3 regions of the Rahnella selenatireducens genome follow, and region 1 is predicted to be linked to each of the others. Evidence: predicted binding sites of a transcription regulator. Region 1 holds the regulator's gene; each other region holds the start of a gene.
What was found. The regulator PurR, encoded in region 1, represses purine synthesis genes. The targets are predictions, from matches to a motif close to CANGCAAACGTTTGCNTG.

Region 1 (6,062 bases):
GCTCTTTACCCAGCTGTTTCTGAATATGGCTCACGCGTCGCCACAGACTCGTGTTGCTGCCGATCAGCGAAAGAGTCATGTCAACCAGGTCACACCGGAAGAACGCCGAAAGCGAAAAACAGCAGCTGCGAAAACCAGCAAGAAAACCAAAGTCGCGCCGGTTTCAGAACCTAAAACTCAGGAAAAAGTTTCGAAGAAGAAAGTAAAAAGCACCGAACTGGTTAAGCGAAAGACGCCTTCTGAAAAAACAGTAAAAACGACGCGGGCCGAGAGTAAAAAAGAAAAGACACTCAAGACAACGCGGGCTGAGAAAAAAGCAGAGAAAGAAACGAAAAACCGTTCTCTCGCCAAAAACAGCAGTGAAAAGGCCAGTAAAAAAGAAGCGTATGGTCGCCACCGCAAAGGCAAAAAGTTACGTGAAGAAGACAGTAAGCCGATAACGCTCAGCGCAACACACAAAAAACGTTATCAGCATGCGCAGCAAACCGCGATGACCAAGCTGATGCACCAGGTCGGCAAACCTTACCGCTGGGGCGGAACGTCACCGAATACAGGTTTCGATTGCAGCGGACTGGTCTACTACGCATACAAAGATTTGATCCGTATTAAAATGCCCCGCACAGCCAATGAAATGTACCACTTGCGCGATGCGGCTCCGGTCAAACGGGGTGAATTAGAATCCGGCGATCTGGTGTTCTTCCGGATTAATAACCGCGGCGCCGCAGACCATGTCGGTGTTTACGTAGGAAACGGGAAGTTTATCCAGTCACCGCGCACCGGCGAAGACATTAAGATCACCTCACTGGGTGACGATTACTGGCAAGATCATTATGTAGGCGCACGACGGGTAATGACCCCTAAGACAATCCGATAATAAACAATTCGTTAAGTCTGAAGTTTCGCTAATCAGCCATTGAATAGCATTTAACGAAGAGTTTCTGCAGGGAAGAGTATCGGCGGAATGGGTGACTGCGTAAAATTGAAAAGGGCGATTCCTGTTATAGGTAATCGCCCTTTTTTATTGCGGCTTTCGCACAAATCAGTTCATCACTGCGGTAAAGCTGAAAGCAATAATCACGAGCAAAGCGCAGACCGTAGTGATCAAAGAAAATTTCAGGTTGCTGTCCATCAAACCCCCTTACGGATCAAATTGTGGCGTTGGTTTAGCCACACTAAATGTGTGCCAACGCATTTTCTCATAATTCGCATTTAAAATCTTGTGCTGAATCACAGTAGGTTCATGACAATTTTACTTCCACTTTCCTGCATTATAAGTGAAAATTGTCGGTTACCACGCCTGTGTGCCGGTCGATTTCACCCGAGAGCATTTCACGCCTTACTCTGAAGAATCCACCCAACGATTTCACTGCCCTTTTCGAAGTCCGCAGTTAAATCCACGCAAGCAAACGATTAACATAATGCTAACGTGCTGAAACACGTGAGCACAGGAGTCATTTTTTACATGGCAACGATTAAAGATGTCGCAAAGCGCGCTGGCGTTTCCACCACAACCGTGTCGCACGTCATCAATAAAACCCGTTTCGTCGCCGAAGAAACCCGAGCCGCGGTTCTCCTTGCAATCAAAGAATTACACTATTCACCCAGCGCTGTGGCACGCAGCCTGAAGGTCAATAACACAAAAACTATCGGTCTGCTGGCAACGTCCAGTGAAGCGCCCTACTTCGCCGAAGTGATTGAGGCCGTGGAAAACAGCTGTTTCTCAAAAGGCTATACGCTGATTTTGTGTAACTCACACAATAATCTGGAGAAGCAACAGGCCTACCTGCAAATGCTGGCGCAAAAACGCGTCGACGGTTTACTGGTGATGTGCGCGGAATATCCGGACGAATTGCTAAATATGCTTGAAGAATACCGTTCCATCCCGATGGTTGTGATGGACTGGGGCGAAGCGCGTAAGAATTTCACCGACAGCATTATCGATAACGCGTTCGAAGGCGGTTATATGGCCGGACGTTATCTGATTGAACGCGGTCATCGCGATATCGGCGTGATCCCGGGACAGCTGGCGCGAAACACCGGCGGCGGCCGTTTTCAGGGCTTTGTGAAAGCACTGACGGAAGCTAATATTCCTCTTCGTGAAGAGTGGGTCGTTCAGGGCGACTTTGAGCCGGAATCGGGCTATCAGGCCATGCATAAAATTCTGATGCAGAAAAACCGTCCGACGGCCGTATTCTGTGGCGGCGACGTAATGGCAATGGGCGCAATTTGTGCCGCCGATGAACTGGGCCTGCGCGTACCGCAGGATATTTCCGTGATTGGCTACGATAACGTGCGTAACGCGCGCTATTTCTCACCGGCGCTGACGACAGTTCATCAGCCAAAAGAACGTCTGGGCGAAATGGCCTTTACCATGCTGCTGGACAGAATTATCAGCAAACGCGAAGAGTCGCAGACCATTGAAGTGCATCCGAAACTGGTTGAGCGCCGTTCTGTGGCCGACGGCCCGTATCGGGATTACCGCCGTTAATTCTCACTCGACGCCTGCGATGCAGGCGTTTTCTTTTCAGCCGCGCAACCATTCCCGGTTCATCGTTTCCGTATCGCCCATGTATTCCAGCAGCCACGCCAGCGAAGGCGACGGATTGCTCTGATCCCACGTCAGGCAGCACGGGCTGTCGGGGAAGATATTTTCCAGCGACAGTACCTGCAATTTCCGCTGTTCAATCCACGGCGTCACGCGGTGAACCGGCATCATCCCCACACATAAACCTTCGTTCAGACATTCCACCGCACACGTCCAGTCGGGAACCACCAGCCGCCGCTGGTTATCCAGCGTCCAGGTATCGCGTTTCGGCAATGTCCGCGATGTATCTTCCAGGCAAAGCGCAGGATAAGGCCGCAACTGATCGTCATTCAGTATTCCCGACGTCTGCGCCAGCGGATGTTGCACGCTAACCACACAATGCCAGTCCATAAAACCCATATCGCGGAAACTGAACCGCCCTCCGACGGGGATCGCCCGCGTCGCACCGATGGCGACATCTGCCCGCCCGTCGACCAGCGCGTCCCAGACACCGTTAAAGACTTCCGAATGAATGATGAGCTCGGTATCGGGGAAATGGCGGTAGAAATCCAGCACCAGCCGCCGTGTCCGCGCAGGTTTAACGATACGGTCGACGGCCACCCGTAATTCTCCGCGCCAGCCGTTTGCGACCTGCTGACACTGGCGACGGGTAGCTATCATTTTTTTTGTCAGAATCCGTGCTTCATCGACAAAAACTTTCCCTGCGGGCGTCAGAACAACGTCACGGTGTCTGCGCTCAAATAAAGGAACGGCCAGCCATTGTTCAAGCTGGCGCACGGTATAACTGATGGCCGACGGCACGCGGTGCAAATCCTGCGCGGCTGCGCTGAAACTGCCTGTTCGGGCGACGGCGTCCACGACTTCAAGTGCATATTCGGACCACATTGTTTAGCCTTCAATATTTTTGATAGCAGAATGCAAATATTAGCGTTTCACAAGCCTGTTATCCAAGCGTTAAACTCCGCATCCGATATGATTTCTGCGTCAATTCATCTGCACTAAATAAATTAAAGAGACAATAATGAAACCCTCACTTGGATTTATGCTCTATCTTGCCGGGCTGAGCATGCTTGGCTTTTTAGCGACCGATATGTACCTTCCGGCCTTCAGCGCGATGCAAACCAGCCTGATGACCAGCCCGGGCATGATCAGCGCCAGCCTGAGCATTTTCCTGGGCGGCTTTGCCATCGGCCAGTTGGTTTGGGGGCCGCTGTCCGACAAGATCGGTCGCAAACCGGTATTGCTGATCGGCTTAGCGCTCTTTGTCGTCGGTTGTCTGGGCGTACTGTGGGTTGAGAATGTCCGTGCCCTGTTGGCGCTACGTTTCCTGCAAGCTGTCGGCGTCTGTGCTGCCGCCGTCACCTGGCAGGCGCTGGTGGTAGATCGCTTTTCTGCCGATGTTGCTAAAAAAACCTTTGCCAGCATCATGCCGCTGGTGGCGCTTTCCCCCGCGCTTGCCCCTCTGCTGGGCGCATGGGTTCTTAATCATTTTGACTGGGAGGCGATTTTCGTTCTGCTGACCGGCGTAGCCGTTATCCTGCTGATCACCACGTTCACTCTGCGCGAAAAGACACCGGAGGTTCATGCCCCTGAAGATAAAGCCGGTTTCGCGAAGCTTCTTGCTTCGCGGGTTTACAGCGGTAATGTGATGATTTATGCCGCCTGCTCTGCTGGCTTTTTCGCGTGGCTGACCGGTTCTCCATTTATTCTCAGCGACATGGGATATTCGCCGGGCGTGATTGGCCTGAGCTATGTTCCTCAGACCATTGCTTTCCTGCTGGGCGGTTTTGGATGTCGCGTACTGATCAGTAAAACGGATGGGAATAAGATCCTGCCGTGGCTGTTGGCGGGTTATGGCGTCAGTGTTGCGGGTCTGTTCGGCGTAGCTATATTTACTGATGCCGGGCTGATGAGCCTGTTAATTCCGTTCTGTATGATGGCTTTGGTGAATGGCGCGATTTATCCCATTGTTGTCGCAAATGCATTAATGCCATTTACTGCTAATACAGGTAAGGCCGCGGCGTTGCAAAATACCCTGCAGTTGGGTTTGTGTTTCCTCGCGAGTCTGCTGGTTTCCGCATTTATTGTGCAACCACTCATGGCGACAGTCACCACGATGCTGTCTACACTACTGTTGGTAGTTTTAGGCCGCTGGCTGTCACTGCGTCAGGAAGAAGGGCAATCCGGTGAACAGGAACCGGAGCAGAAACAGCAAGCAAGGCATGCGAACTGATCGCAATAATGACCTTAAGTAACAATCACTTAATGGACATTTTCATTCGTCGCGATTAACTATTGAGAATGCCTGCCAGCGAGCCTATACTCAACAAAACCCAATAAAATAGCATTTTTACAATACTTTTATTACATACTTAGCGCCGGCGCGAGGGTCGCGTCACACTATTTATTCTGGTTTATTTTTCAAGGATGATTTTCCTGCACGCCATTTGTGTGCGGGTGTTCTTCTAAATTTCCTCTGTAGGTGTCGAATATCGGACGTGGCGCGAGTCGTCTGTTCTCATAAAGACCTGCACAAATTGCCTTTGCTTTTCCCGGCAGGTTAATAAGTCAGAAGAGAAAGTGATGGAGAAGCTATGAGTTCATCGTGTATAGAAGACCAAAGCATTCAGGACAATCAGTGGTATCGGATAGTCAGTGAATTGCTGGCTACGGCAGACATCCAGGTTAACGGTAATCGCCCTTTCGACCTTAAAGTAAAAAACACTGACTTCTTCAAGCGTGTTTTACAGGAAGGTTCTTTGGGTCTGGGTGAAAGCTATATGGATGGTTGGTGGGAATGTGAGCGCCTTGATATATTTTTCCAGCGTGTTCTCCGTGCAGGTTTGGAAAATAAACTCCCCCACCATTTCAAAGATACACTGCGCATCGCAGCTGCACGCCTAACCAATCTGCAATCCCGCAAACGTGCGTGGATCGTTGGGAAAGAACATTACGATTTGGGTAATGATTTATTCACTCTGATGCTCGACCCATATATGCAATATTCCTGTGGCTACTGGAAAGACGCCACGACGCTTGAAGAAGCGCAGGAAGCTAAACTCAAAATGATCTGCGATAAACTGCAACTGAAACCGGGCCAGCGTTTACTCGATATCGGTTGTGGCTGGGGCGGATTGTCTGAGTTTGCAGCCCGCAATTATGGCGTCAGCGTTGTCGGCGTGACAATTTCTGCCGAGCAACAAAAACTGGCTCAGAAACGCTGCGAAGGCCTGGACGTCACCATCTTGCTTCAGGATTACCGCGATCTTAACGATCAGTTCGATCGCGTTGTTTCTGTCGGCATGTTCGAACATGTGGGTCCAAAAAATTATGACACCTACTTTAATGTCGCCAGACGCAATATCAAACCTGACGGCATTTTCCTGCTGCACACCATCGGTTCTAACAAAACAAATCTGAGTGTCGATCCTTGGATCGATAAATACATCTTCCCGAACGGTTGCCTGCCGTCTGTCCAGCAAATTGCTCAAAACAGCGAGTCATTGTTCGTGATGGA
Region 2 (6,062 bases), on a different contig from region 1:
CAAGTTTCAAACAACAGGCTGCTGACATCGATCTCTCTGCTTTCCGCCTGATGGATTTCGGCACGCGCCGCCGGTTCTCCGGTGAAGTTCAGGAAGCCATTGTCACTACGCTGAAAAACGAATTCCCGTATCTGGTCGGTACAAGCAACTACGATTTAGCCCATAAATTGCAGCTGACGCCGGTTGGAACACAGGCGCATGAATGGTTCCAGGCGCATCAGCAAATCAGCCCGGTTCTGGCGAACAGCCAGCGCGCTGCGTTGCAGGCATGGCTTGATGAATACCCGGATCAGCTGGGTATTGCCCTTACTGACTGCATCACCATGGATGCTTTCCTGCGTGACTTCGGAACAAAATTCGCCAACGCGTATCAGGGTTTACGTCATGATTCCGGGGATCCGTTTGAATGGGGTGAAAAAGCGATCGCACATTATCAAGCACTCGGTATCGACCCGATGACCAAAACGCTGGTGTTTTCCGATAATCTGGATTTGGATAAAGCGCTGCATTTATACCGGCACTTTCATCAACGGGTAAATCTGGTCTTTGGTATTGGGACGCGTCTGACCTGTAATATTCCGGACGTCAAACCGCTGAACATTGTCATTAAACTGATTCAGTGTAACGGCAAACCGGTGGCAAAACTTTCTGACAGCCCTGGAAAAACAATCTGCCAGGATAAAGCGTTCGTTAAAGCATTGCGCAAGGCATTCGATCTGCCGCTGGTGAAAAAAGCCTCCTGATGGGCGTTAATACTGTGCCGGAAAATAAACTTCGGCACAGTGATGCATTTTTCCGCATATTTATGCTTCGCGTTCTCTTCCTTTATATACATACGATTTAATTCGCTCGGCTTTCATTCAGTCCGCTAATAATTTTCCCCAATCCATCCTCCTGCCTGAGAATTCTTGGCCGCCGACGACGATTTCTGCTTGTGTCCTGAGAAAGGCTAAGTAACATAGCAAAATCCCTTTTTACAGGGTGTACATTATTTCTTAGCCAACATCTGTATATAAAGAAAGAGAGAAATCTATGAGCGTTGTGCCTGTAGTCGACGTACTGCAAGGCCGTGCTGCGGTTGACAGTGAAGTCACCGTACGCGGTTGGGTACGTACCCGGAGAGATTCTAAAGCGGGTATCTCATTCGTCGCCGTTTATGACGGCTCCTGCTTTAATCCATTACAGGCCGTCGTCAATAATTCTCTGCCCAATTATCAGGAAGACGTTCTGCGCCTGACGACAGGTTGTTCGGTTGAAGTGACGGGTACCGTTGTCGCTTCGCCTGGCGAAGGCCAGAGTTTTGAGCTGCAGGCCACAGCCGTGAAAGTCGTAGGCTGGGTGGACGATCCTGATACTTACCCGATGGCGGCAAAACGCCACAGCATCGAATATTTACGCGAAGTCGCTCACCTGCGTCCGCGGACTAACCTGATTGGCGCGGTTGCCCGTGTGCGCAACACCCTTTCTCAGGCAATTCACCGCTTCTATCACGAAAACGGCTACTTCTGGGTTTCAACCCCGCTGATCACGGCTTCTGATACTGAAGGCGCAGGCGAGATGTTCCGCGTTTCTACGCTGGATCTGCAAAACCTGCCGCGTACTGATAAGGGCGAAGTGGATTTCAGCGAAGACTTCTTTGGTAAAGAATCCTTCCTGACCGTTTCCGGCCAGCTGAACGGCGAAGCCTATGCGTGCGCGCTGTCCAAGGTTTACACCTTCGGCCCGACTTTCCGTGCAGAAAACTCCAACACCAGCCGTCACCTTGCTGAATTCTGGATGGTTGAGCCGGAAGTCGCGTTTGCAACGCTTGATGATGTCGCATCTCTGGCTGAAAACATGCTGAAGTATGTTTTCCAGGCTGTGTTGAACGAACGTTCAGACGATATGGCCTTCTTCGCAGAACGCGTAGACAAAGATGCTGTTGCCCGCCTGGAGCGTTTCGTAACCTCCGATTTCGCGCAGGTAGATTACACCGAAGCAGTAGAAATTCTGATGAATTGCGGCCAGACATTCGAAAATCCGGTCTCCTGGGGCGTGGATCTCTCTTCTGAACACGAGCGCTATCTTGCAGAGCAGCATTTCAAAGCGCCGGTTGTTGTGAAAAATTATCCTAAAGATATCAAGTCTTTCTATATGCGTTTAAACGATGACGGCAAAACGGTTGCTGCCATGGATGTTCTGGCGCCGGGCATCGGCGAGATTATCGGGGGTTCACAACGTGAAGAGCGTCTGGATGTTCTGGACGCCCGTATGGCTGAAATGGGTCTGAAACAAGAAGATTACTGGTGGTATCGCGATCTTCGTCGTTACGGCACCGTGCCACACTCCGGTTTCGGGTTAGGGTTTGAACGTTTAGTAGCTTATGTGACCGGTGTCCAAAACGTGCGCGACGTAATCCCGTTCCCTCGGACACCACGTAATGCAACCTTCTAATTAAATAACGTATTTTTATTTTACAAAATTGCCACAATTCGAAGGCCAGCTTAGCTGGCCTTCGCCATTTTTAAAGATAGATCCCCGTCACAAAGTTCCTTTAAATACACATTTTGAAATACAATTTTTCTCACTGAAACATATTTAGTAATTTAGTAGCATTTTCGCTATGGATTAAGCGAACCTCGGATGGAATAGTGCGTTCAGACACAGGAGACACCAAACTCTCACGAATAGTTCCGTAAAGAATTATTTAGGGCAGTGGCAGGTGTCCATATAAAACCAATGAGGGTAATAATAATGATGAAGCGCAACATTCTTGCAGTAGTAATCCCAGCTCTGTTAGTCGCTGGTGCAGCTAATGCAGCAGAAGTTTATAACAAAGACGGCAACAAGCTGGATCTTTACGGTAAAGTTGATGGTCTGCATTACTTCTCTGATGACAAAGGTAATGATGGTGACCAGACTTACGTTCGTTTCGGCTTTAAAGGCGAAACTCAAATTGCAGACCAACTGACCGGTTACGGCCAGTGGGAATATAACGTCCAGGCTAACCACTCTGAAAGCCAGGGTACTGATGGCAACAAAACCCGTCTGGGCTTTGCTGGTCTGAAATTCGGCGATGCAGGTTCTTTCGACTATGGTCGTAACTACGGCGCAGTCTACGACGTTGAAGCATGGACCGATAACCTGCCAGAATACGGCGGCGACACTTACACCATCACTGACAACTACATGGTTGGCCGTGCAAACGGTGTTGCAACTTACCGTAATACCAATTTCTTCGGTCTGGTTGATGGCCTGAACTTTGCTCTACAATATCAGGGTAAAAACGAGAACGACGGCCGTGATGTTTCTAAACAAAACGGTGACGGTTACGCGATTTCCAGCACCTATGACATCGGCGCAGGCGTCAGCGTGGGTGCGGCTTACGCATCTTCTGACCGTACTGATGCTCAGACTGCAGACGGCAACGGCGACAAAGCTGACGTTTGGACAGTCGGTACCAAATTCGACGCTAACGGCGTTTACCTGGCAGCCATGTATGCTGAAACAAACAACATGACTCCGTTTGGTAACACCTCACTGGGTAACGGCGCAGCTAACGGTACTCGTGATGGCCAACAGCAATTCGCTAACAAAACTCAGAACTTCGAAGTTATTGCACAGTACCAGTTCGACTTCGGTCTGCGCCCATCTGTTGCTTACCTGCAATCTAAAGGCAAGCAGCTGAACAGCTCTTACGGCGACGACCAGGATCTGGTGAAATATGTAGAAGTAGGTACGACTTACTACTTCAACAAAAACATGTCTACCTATGTTGACTACAAAATCAACCTGCTGGATGACAATGACTTTACCAAAGCTAACGGCATCGCAACTGACGATATCGTCGCTCTGGGTCTGGTTTACCAGTTCTAATATTGCTTAACGATGCGCTTTCGGGCGAATCAAAATGGATATTAAGGCAGGGCTTCGGCCCTGCCTTTTGCATTTATGCGTTTGCCGAAAAACCGCTTTGCCACCTCATCTCATAAATTATTTTAATCTCGCACGCCTTCTCACAACTCTGCTTTCTTTTTGCCGCAAACGGTTGGCAAAAAGAGGCTCCGGCGTTACCCTGATGCCCTCTTTCGAAATATCAGGCTATGGAAGTTTCCAACATGTTTGAAAAAATCACTGCAGCACCTGCCGACCCGATTCTGGGTCTTTCCGATCTTTTCCGCGCTGACGACCGCTCAAATAAAATCAATCTGGGGATTGGTGTTTATAAAGATGAAACCGGTAAAACGCCGGTTCTGGCCAGTGTGAAGAAAGCCGAACAATTCCTGTTGGAAAATGAAACGACAAAAACCTATCTGAGCATCGACGGGTTACCTGATTTCGCGCGTTGCACCCAGGAATTGCTGTTTGGCAAAGACAGCGCTGTGATTGCCGACAAACGTGCCCGCACGGCGCAAACTCCGGGCGGTACCGGCGCGTTGCGTATCGCCGCAGATTTTATCGCCACACAAACCAGTGCCAAACGCGTGTGGGTCAGCAACCCAAGCTGGCCGAATCATAAAGGTGTTTTCTCGGCTGCGGGTCTGGACGTTGCGGAATATAATTATTACGACGCCGCCAATCACAGCCTCGACTTTGATGGCATGCTGAAAAGCCTGAGCGAAACACAGGCTGGCGACGTGGTGCTATTTCATGGTTGCTGCCATAACCCGACGGGTATCGATCCGACGGAAGAACAATGGGCTAAACTGGCGGAATTGTCTGTCGCCAAAGGCTGGTTGCCGCTGTTTGATTTTGCCTATCAGGGTTTCGCCAAAGGTCTGGAAGAAGACGCTGCCGGGCTGCGCCTGTTTGTGGCTAATCATAAAGAATTGCTGGTCGCGAGCTCTTACTCGAAGAACTTTGGTTTATACAATGAGCGCGTGGGTGCCTGTACGTTAGTAACGGCCGATGCCGAAACAGCAGACCGCGCATTCAGCCAGATGAAATCGGTTATCCGTGCAAACTACTCCAACCCGCCAGCACACGGCGCAGCCGTTGTTGCCACTATTCTGGGTAATGAAGCACTCCGCACGCTGTGGGAACAGGAGCTAAGCGATATGCGTCAGCGCATCCATCGCATGCGCCAGTTGTTTGTCAGCACGTTGCAGGAAAAAGGCGCGCAGCAGGACTTCAGCTTTATTATTAATCAGAACGGGATGTTCTCTTTCAGCGGCCTGACCAAAGATCAGGTATTGCGTTTGCGTGATGAATTCGGTGTTTACGCGGTGAACTCTGGCCGTATTAACGTAGCCGGTATTACACTCGATAACATGGCTCCGTTGTGTGAAGCCATTGTCGCCGTACTGTAAGAATTCGTATTTCTGAATTCCATTAAAAAGCCCGTCAGATAACGACGGGCTTTTTGTATTCTGGCAGTTAAAAAAATTTACCAGACCGGCATTTCATCCTGCAGGAAGGGGTTGGTTTTACGTTCGTAGCCGAAATCGGACATTTCACCATGACCCGGAATAAAGACGATATCATCACCCAGCGGCAATAATTTTGTTTTGATGGAGTGAATCAGCGCCTGATGATCACCACGCGGGAAATCACTGCGCCCTACTCCGCCTTTAAAGATTACATCACCGGAAACGGCCAGCCGTGTTTTATTATTGATGAAAACAATGTGTCCCGGCGTATGTCCCGGGCAATGCAACACAGAAAGCATCTCTTCACCCACGGTCACGGTGTCCCCTTCTTCCAGCCAGGTATCTGGCGTGAGCGGGTCACAATGGTCAAGACCAAACATCTGGCTTTGTGTCGGTAGCGCATCGAGCAGGAACTGATCTTCTTTTTGTGGCCCGATGACCGGCACCTGATAATGGGCGGCCAGTTCTGCTGCTGCACCGACGTGATCAAGATGGCCGTGAGTCAGCAAAACTTGCGTGACCAGCACACCTTTATCGGAGACTTCGCGGATTATTTTTGCTGCATCACCGCCCGGGTCGACAAGCGCGGCCTGATTTGTTTTTGTACACCAAATCAGTGAGCAATTTTGGCTGAAAGCCGTGACAGTAATAAGATGGAATTTCATAGGGCTCCACAAAATGGCCTGTCCGTTTGGGCAGGCCATTAATGACGCA
Region 3 (6,062 bases), 530 kb from region 1:
GGCTCGATGACATGAGTTCCAGCAGGCTGGATTCCATTTCCGTCACCAGATCGTATTCGGCGTCACGGGTCATTTTCATCGAATAGGCATTCAGCGCATCGTAATCAAAGAAGCCTTTGAAAATGTCGTCGAGGCAATAACGCAGGATGTTATCCAGCAGGATCATCGGCTTGCGGCGGCGCGGTGCTTCCGGCGGCAGATTGACGAAACGTGGAACTTTATCGGACGGGATTTCCAGCAGGGCGTAGTGAATCTCTTCGCCGCGGATAATTTCTACCGCCAGATAGGTGTAATCGTCTTTGAGGAACTGCACCAGATTGGTGTCGTGATTAATCAGAATCGGCGTAATGTGCTGGCGCAGCTGATGTTTGAAATACTGACGTAACCAGGCTTGCTGGTTTTCCGACACCTGACGTTCGTTAATCAGGAAAATTTGATTACGTGCCATTTCCAGCAGTAAATCGTTGTAGAGACTGTCGAATTCCTGATCAATGCGAAGTACTTTTGCCTGAATTTTTTTCAGCAAATGACGGGATGCGCCAAGAAAACCTTGTTCCTCGCTGATGAGGATCCGCCGTTTTAGATCAGCAAACCGGACTTTATAAAACTCATCCAGATTATTGGAATAAATCCCTAAAAAACGCATCCTTTCGATCAGGGGATTACTTTTGTCTGCCGCTTCCTGCAAGACGCGCTCGTTGAAGGACAGCCAGCTTAGTTCTTTCTCGATATAAAGCTTTTCCTGACCCATTTTCACTCCGTTCATTTGGCTTACAACCTGGCCCATACAGGCAAATTTGCCTGAAAACACCGCAATTTAACTCAACGTGATCTTCATGTTTCCCGTCCGTTTTAATGCCGGGCGCAACAGGAAGCCTTTTATGAGAGGGCCTAGTGTCTACTACCAATATTGCGAAAGATTGACAGGAAAGTCCAACACTACAGGGGATGAATTCAGGAGAGTTTTTACAGGGGGAATAAATGCGGATAAAAAGCGGGAAAAGTCTTACCGGTGAAGGCATTGTCGCCCTCACCGGTAAGGTATTTATGCGAAATCAGACGGCGCTGGCACCAATCAGAGATTCAGGTTTGACCTGAACAGGCTTGGTTTTGTATTTCGCCAGGAACTGCGGCTGGAAAATACACATGCGGATGGCGCTGCGATATTCACCATTCACAAAGAATTCCTGCTTCAGTTCACCTTCCAGTTCAAATCCGAGTTTGCTGTAAATATGAATCGCCTTTTTATTTTCTTTGTCGACGATTAAATACAGTTTATAGAGGTTCAGAACGGAGAAGGCATAATCCATGGCCAGGCGGACGGCATCACCGGCAAAGCCTTTGCCCTGATGCTGCGGGTCGATGATTATCTGAAATTCCGCGCGGCGGTGAATATGATTAATTTCGACCAGTTCGACTAATCCGACCGGCCCGCCCTGGAATTCAATAATAAAGCGACGCTCGCTTTGGTCATGAATATGTTTGTTATAGAGATCTGTCAGTTCGACGAACGCCTCGTAAGGCTCTTCAAACCAGTAACGCATGATGCTGGCGTTATTATCAAGACGGTGAACAAACGACAGGTCATCCTTTTCCAGTGGACGTAATCTGACGCTGTTATTGCTAAACATGGGGTGTTCCTCAAAAAATCAAAAAGCCGTTTTACCTGAGGTAACCTTCGTGAATATGAGATCTGAAACAACCGTGTTTCAGATGAAGGTCGGCGCACAAACGACGTTTAAACGTGCGCCGGGATGGGCATTATATCGGGTGAAATGTAAACAAGTGTCAAATGGTAGAAAATAAAAAACCGGCACGGAGCCGGTTTATAGTGAAATCATCGCGATTAAGCAGATTAATCTGCCGCGTAACCCTGTTCAGGTAGTGGATTGTTATCCAGTAACGCCTGACCATTTTTCAGGGACAAACGTCCTTCAATAAACCAGCTGACCACCAGCGGATAAATGCTGTGTTCCTGTGTTTGCACACGCGCCACCAGCTCTTCTTCTGTATCTTCGGTAAACACCGGGACTTTCGCCTGTAATATGACCGGGCCGCCATCAAGCTGCTCTGTGACAAAATGCACCGACGTGCCGTGTTCAGTATCCTGATTTTCAATCGCCTGACGATGAGTGTGAAGACCCGGATATTTCGGCAACAGGGAAGGGTGGATGTTGATCATTCGTCCGGCAAAACGCTGGACAAACTCTGCGGTGAGGATGCGCATATACCCGGCAAGTACCACCAGATCAGGTTGGAACGAATCAATGGCATCGGCCAGTGCGACGTCAAATGCAGCCCGATCTTCGTAGGCTTTCACATCCAGCGCATGCGCCGGAATGTGGGCTGAACGGGCTCTTTCAAGCCCGTAAGCGGCGGATTTATTACTGAAAACAGCGCAGATTTCTGCGTTGATTCTTCCCTGCTGGCAGGCATCGATCAGGGCCTGTAAATTGCTTCCCTCGCCCGATACCAGAACCACAATCCTTTTCATTTTTATACCTGTCTTCAGTGAGTTGAATTACTGGATGACAACACGTTCAGCGGAGTCAGAGGCTTTAATGTAGCCAATTTTCCACGCTTTTTCGCCATTATCGTTCAGTAAAGCAATCGCCTGTTCCGCCAGCTCAGCCGGAAGTGCTACCAGCATGCCGACACCGCAGTTGAAGGTACGATACATTTCGTGACGGCTGACGTTACCGGCGGTTTGCAGCCAGGTAAAGACATCCGGCCACTGCCAGCTTGATTCATTAATGATGACCTGAGTATTTTCCGGCAGAACGCGCGGAATATTCTCCCAGAAGCCGCCACCGGTCAGGTGAACGATACCGTGCACCTCGACGTTTTCGATCAGATTCAGGATCGATTTTACGTAAATTTTGGTCGGTGCAAGCAGATGGTCGGCCAGCGATTTGCCTGCCAGATCGGTAGTTTCCGGATTGGTTTTGCTGACTTCCAGAATTTTGCGCACCAGTGAGTAGCCGTTGGAATGCGGGCCGCTGGCGGCCAGGCCGATCAACACGTCGCCGTCAGCTACTTTGCTGCCGTCGATAATTTCTGATTTTTCCACCACGCCGACGCAGAAGCCCGCGACGTCGTAATCTTCGCCGTGGTACATCCCCGGCATTTCGGCGGTTTCGCCGCCAACTAACGCACACCCAGACTGTTTACAGCCTTCTGCAATACCGGTGATCACGCTGGCGGCGGTATCAACGTCCAGTTTGCCGGTGGCGTAGTAATCGAGAAAGAACAGCGGTTCAGCGCCCTGAACGATCAAATCGTTGACGCACATCGCGACCAGGTCGATACCGATGGTATCGTGGCGTTTTAAATCCATTGCCAGACGCAGCTTGGTGCCAACGCCGTCGGTACCTGAAACCAGCACGGGTTCGCGGTATTTTTGCGGCAGCGCGCAGAGAGCACCAAAACCGCCCAATCCACCCATAACTTCCGGGCGACGGGTCTGTTTTACTACACCTTTAATGCGATCTACCAATGCGTTACCGGCATCGATATCTACGCCTGCGTCTTTATAGCTGAGAGAGGTTTTGTCGGTCACTGCGAAGTCCCCACGGCGGTTTGGGTTGGTGGTTGAAAAATAATGCGCGGCAATTCTAACAGTGGAAGCAAACGTTTGCGAGCGCCTTATTCGGATGATGTTTTCAGGCTGACTATACTCTAACCGGGTTCCTGATGATCCAGATCAGGCTAATTCGTATGGCGTTCAAAAAAAATGGCGTTATAATCTCGCGATTTTTTTTTTGCAGCCCAACCACCTTAGGAGAATAAATAATGAAGATCGTCGAGGTGAAACACCCGCTGGTGAAACACAAGCTGGGCCTGATGCGTGAAAACGACATCAGCACGAAACGTTTTCGCGAACTGGCTTCTGAGGTGGGTAGTCTTCTGACGTATGAAGCGACTGCCGATTTAGAAACTGAAAAAGTGACTATCGAAGGTTGGTGCGGTCCGGTTGAAATCGACCAGATCAAGGGCAAGAAAATTACCGTTGTGCCAATTCTGCGTGCCGGTCTGGGCATGATGGAAGGCGTACTTGAACACGTCCCGAGCGCGCGTATCAGCGTGGTAGGCGTGTACCGCGATGAAGAAACCCTGAAGCCTGTGCCGTATTTCCAGAAGCTGGTGTCTAACATCGAAGAACGTCTGGCGCTGGTGGTTGACCCGATGCTGGCAACCGGCGGTTCCATGATCGCGACCATCGACCTGCTGAAAAAAGCGGGCTGCCAGAGCATTAAAGTTCTGGTGCTGGTGGCGGCACCGGAAGGGATCGCCGCTCTCGAAGCTGCGCACCCGGACGTCGAGCTGTACACCGCCTCGGTGGATCAGGGGCTCAACGAGAAAGGCTACATCATGCCGGGGCTCGGCGATGCGGGCGACAAGATATTTGGTACCAAGTAAGCAGCAAGCAATAGCCGACTGAGAAGTCGGCTTTTTTTTGATTTTTTTTTACTCGTCATCATTCACAGAGGATCAATTTATGACCCGTCGTGTCATCGGGGTAAGCGAACGTCCGCCTTTACTGCAGACAATCCCCCTGAGTTTCCAGCATCTGTTTGCCATGTTTGGTGCCACCGTTCTGGTTCCCATTCTGTTCAAAATTAACCCGGCAACGGTGCTGCTGTTCAATGGCATAGGGACTTTGCTGTATTTATTTGTCTGTAAAGGGAAAATACCGGCCTATCTGGGTTCAAGCTTCGCGTTCATTTCACCGGTGCTGTTGCTGTTACCGATGGGGTATGAAGTGGCGCTGGGCGGATTCATTGCCTGCGGCCTGTTGTTCTGCCTGGTGGCGCTGATTGTTAAGAAAGCCGGGATTGGCTGGATTAACGTGATGTTCCCGCCTGCGGCGATGGGCGCAATCGTTGCCGTCATCGGGCTGGAGCTGGCCGGAGTGGCTGCCAATATGGCCGGTTTGTTGCCGGCTGACGGCGTGCCGGTGGATTCCAAGACGATCATCATCTCTCTGGTGACGCTGTCGGTGACTATTCTGGGCTCCGTTCTGTTCCGTGGATTCCTCGCCATTATCCCGATTCTGATTAGCGTGCTGGTGGGGTATGCGCTGTCCTTCTTTATGGGCGTTGTGGATGTTTCTGCGATTGCAAACGCGCACTGGTTTGCTCTGCCAACTTTCTACACACCGCGTTTCGAATGGGTGGCGATCCTGACCATTTTGCCTGCAGCGCTGGTGGTTATTGCCGAGCACGTCGGGCATTTAGTCGTGACGGCCAACATTGTGAAGAAAGATTTGCTGCGTGATCCGGGCCTGCACCGCTCGATGCTGGCTAACGGCCTTTCTACCGTGTTATCCGGTTTCTTCGGTTCTACGCCAAACACCACGTATGGCGAAAATATTGGCGTGATGGCGATCACCAAGGTTTACAGCACATGGGTTATCGGCGGCGCGGCGATTCTGGCAATTCTGCTTTCCTGTATCGGAAAACTGGCAGCGGCAATTCAGGCCGTTCCGGTTCCGGTGATGGGTGGCGTTTCTCTGCTGTTGTACGGTGTGATTGGCGCGTCCGGTATCCGCGTGCTGATTGAATCTAAAGTGGATTACAACAAAGCGCAGAACCTGATCCTGACTGCGGTGATCCTGATCATCGGCGTCAGCGGCGCGAAGATCCACATCGGTGCGGCGGAGCTAAAAGGCATGGCGCTGGCCACGATTGTCGGTATCTTCCTGAGCCTGCTGTTCAAAGTGATTGAGATTTTCCGTGGCGAAGAACAGATCATTGATGTTGAAGACGAGCGGGAAAATCCGCCAGCCTGAGGGGGATCATTCCTGACCGGTTTGCCAGCACGCAACCGGTCTGGTGCTCGGATCGCAAGCGGTTGCACCGGGCACAGTTCATTTCACCGCGGATCCTTGCTAGAATTCGGCAGTTCCTTTTATTGACGTGACAACATCTGCGGTCTTCATACCGCTTTGGTTGAGGTGCTTCTGAATACGCCGGCACAGCTTTCCCTGCCACTTTATCTGCCCGATGATGAGATTTTTGCCAGTTTTCATCCGGGGGAAAACTCTTCTCTGCTTTCTGCGA

Region 2: the regulator PurR is predicted to act here: its motif matches at 4,017-4,034, upstream of ACLBVC_RS15585 (amino acid aminotransferase).
Region 3: the regulator PurR is predicted to act here: its motif matches at 3,624-3,641, upstream of purM (phosphoribosylformylglycinamidine cyclo-ligase).

What each region holds. Positions count from the first base shown of each region.
Region 1 is NZ_JBKEZJ010000001.1:1,106-7,167, forward strand. It holds gene ACLBVC_RS00015 (C40 family peptidase) at 1-874, shown strand, start outside; gene cydH (cytochrome bd-I oxidase subunit CydH) at 1,040-1,129, opposite strand; gene purR (HTH-type transcriptional repressor PurR) at 1,463-2,488, shown strand; gene punR (DNA-binding transcriptional activator PunR) at 2,525-3,430, opposite strand; gene punC (purine nucleoside transporter PunC) at 3,567-4,778, shown strand; gene cfa (cyclopropane fatty acyl phospholipid synthase) at 5,140-6,062, shown strand, end outside.
Region 2 is NZ_JBKEZJ010000009.1:13,541-19,602, reverse strand. It holds gene pncB (nicotinate phosphoribosyltransferase) at 1-743, shown strand, start outside; gene asnS (asparagine--tRNA ligase) at 1,033-2,433, shown strand; gene ompC (porin OmpC) at 2,734-3,855, shown strand; gene ACLBVC_RS15585 (amino acid aminotransferase) at 4,098-5,288, shown strand; gene ACLBVC_RS15580 (MBL fold metallo-hydrolase) at 5,366-6,013, opposite strand.
Region 3 is NZ_JBKEZJ010000001.1:528,672-534,733, reverse strand. It holds gene ppk1 (polyphosphate kinase 1) at 1-751, opposite strand, end outside; gene speG (spermidine N1-acetyltransferase) at 1,056-1,631, opposite strand; gene purN (phosphoribosylglycinamide formyltransferase) at 1,856-2,494, opposite strand; gene purM (phosphoribosylformylglycinamidine cyclo-ligase) at 2,522-3,559, opposite strand; gene upp (uracil phosphoribosyltransferase) at 3,793-4,419, shown strand; gene uraA (uracil permease) at 4,499-5,791, shown strand; gene hda (DnaA inactivator Hda) at 5,957-6,062, shown strand, end outside.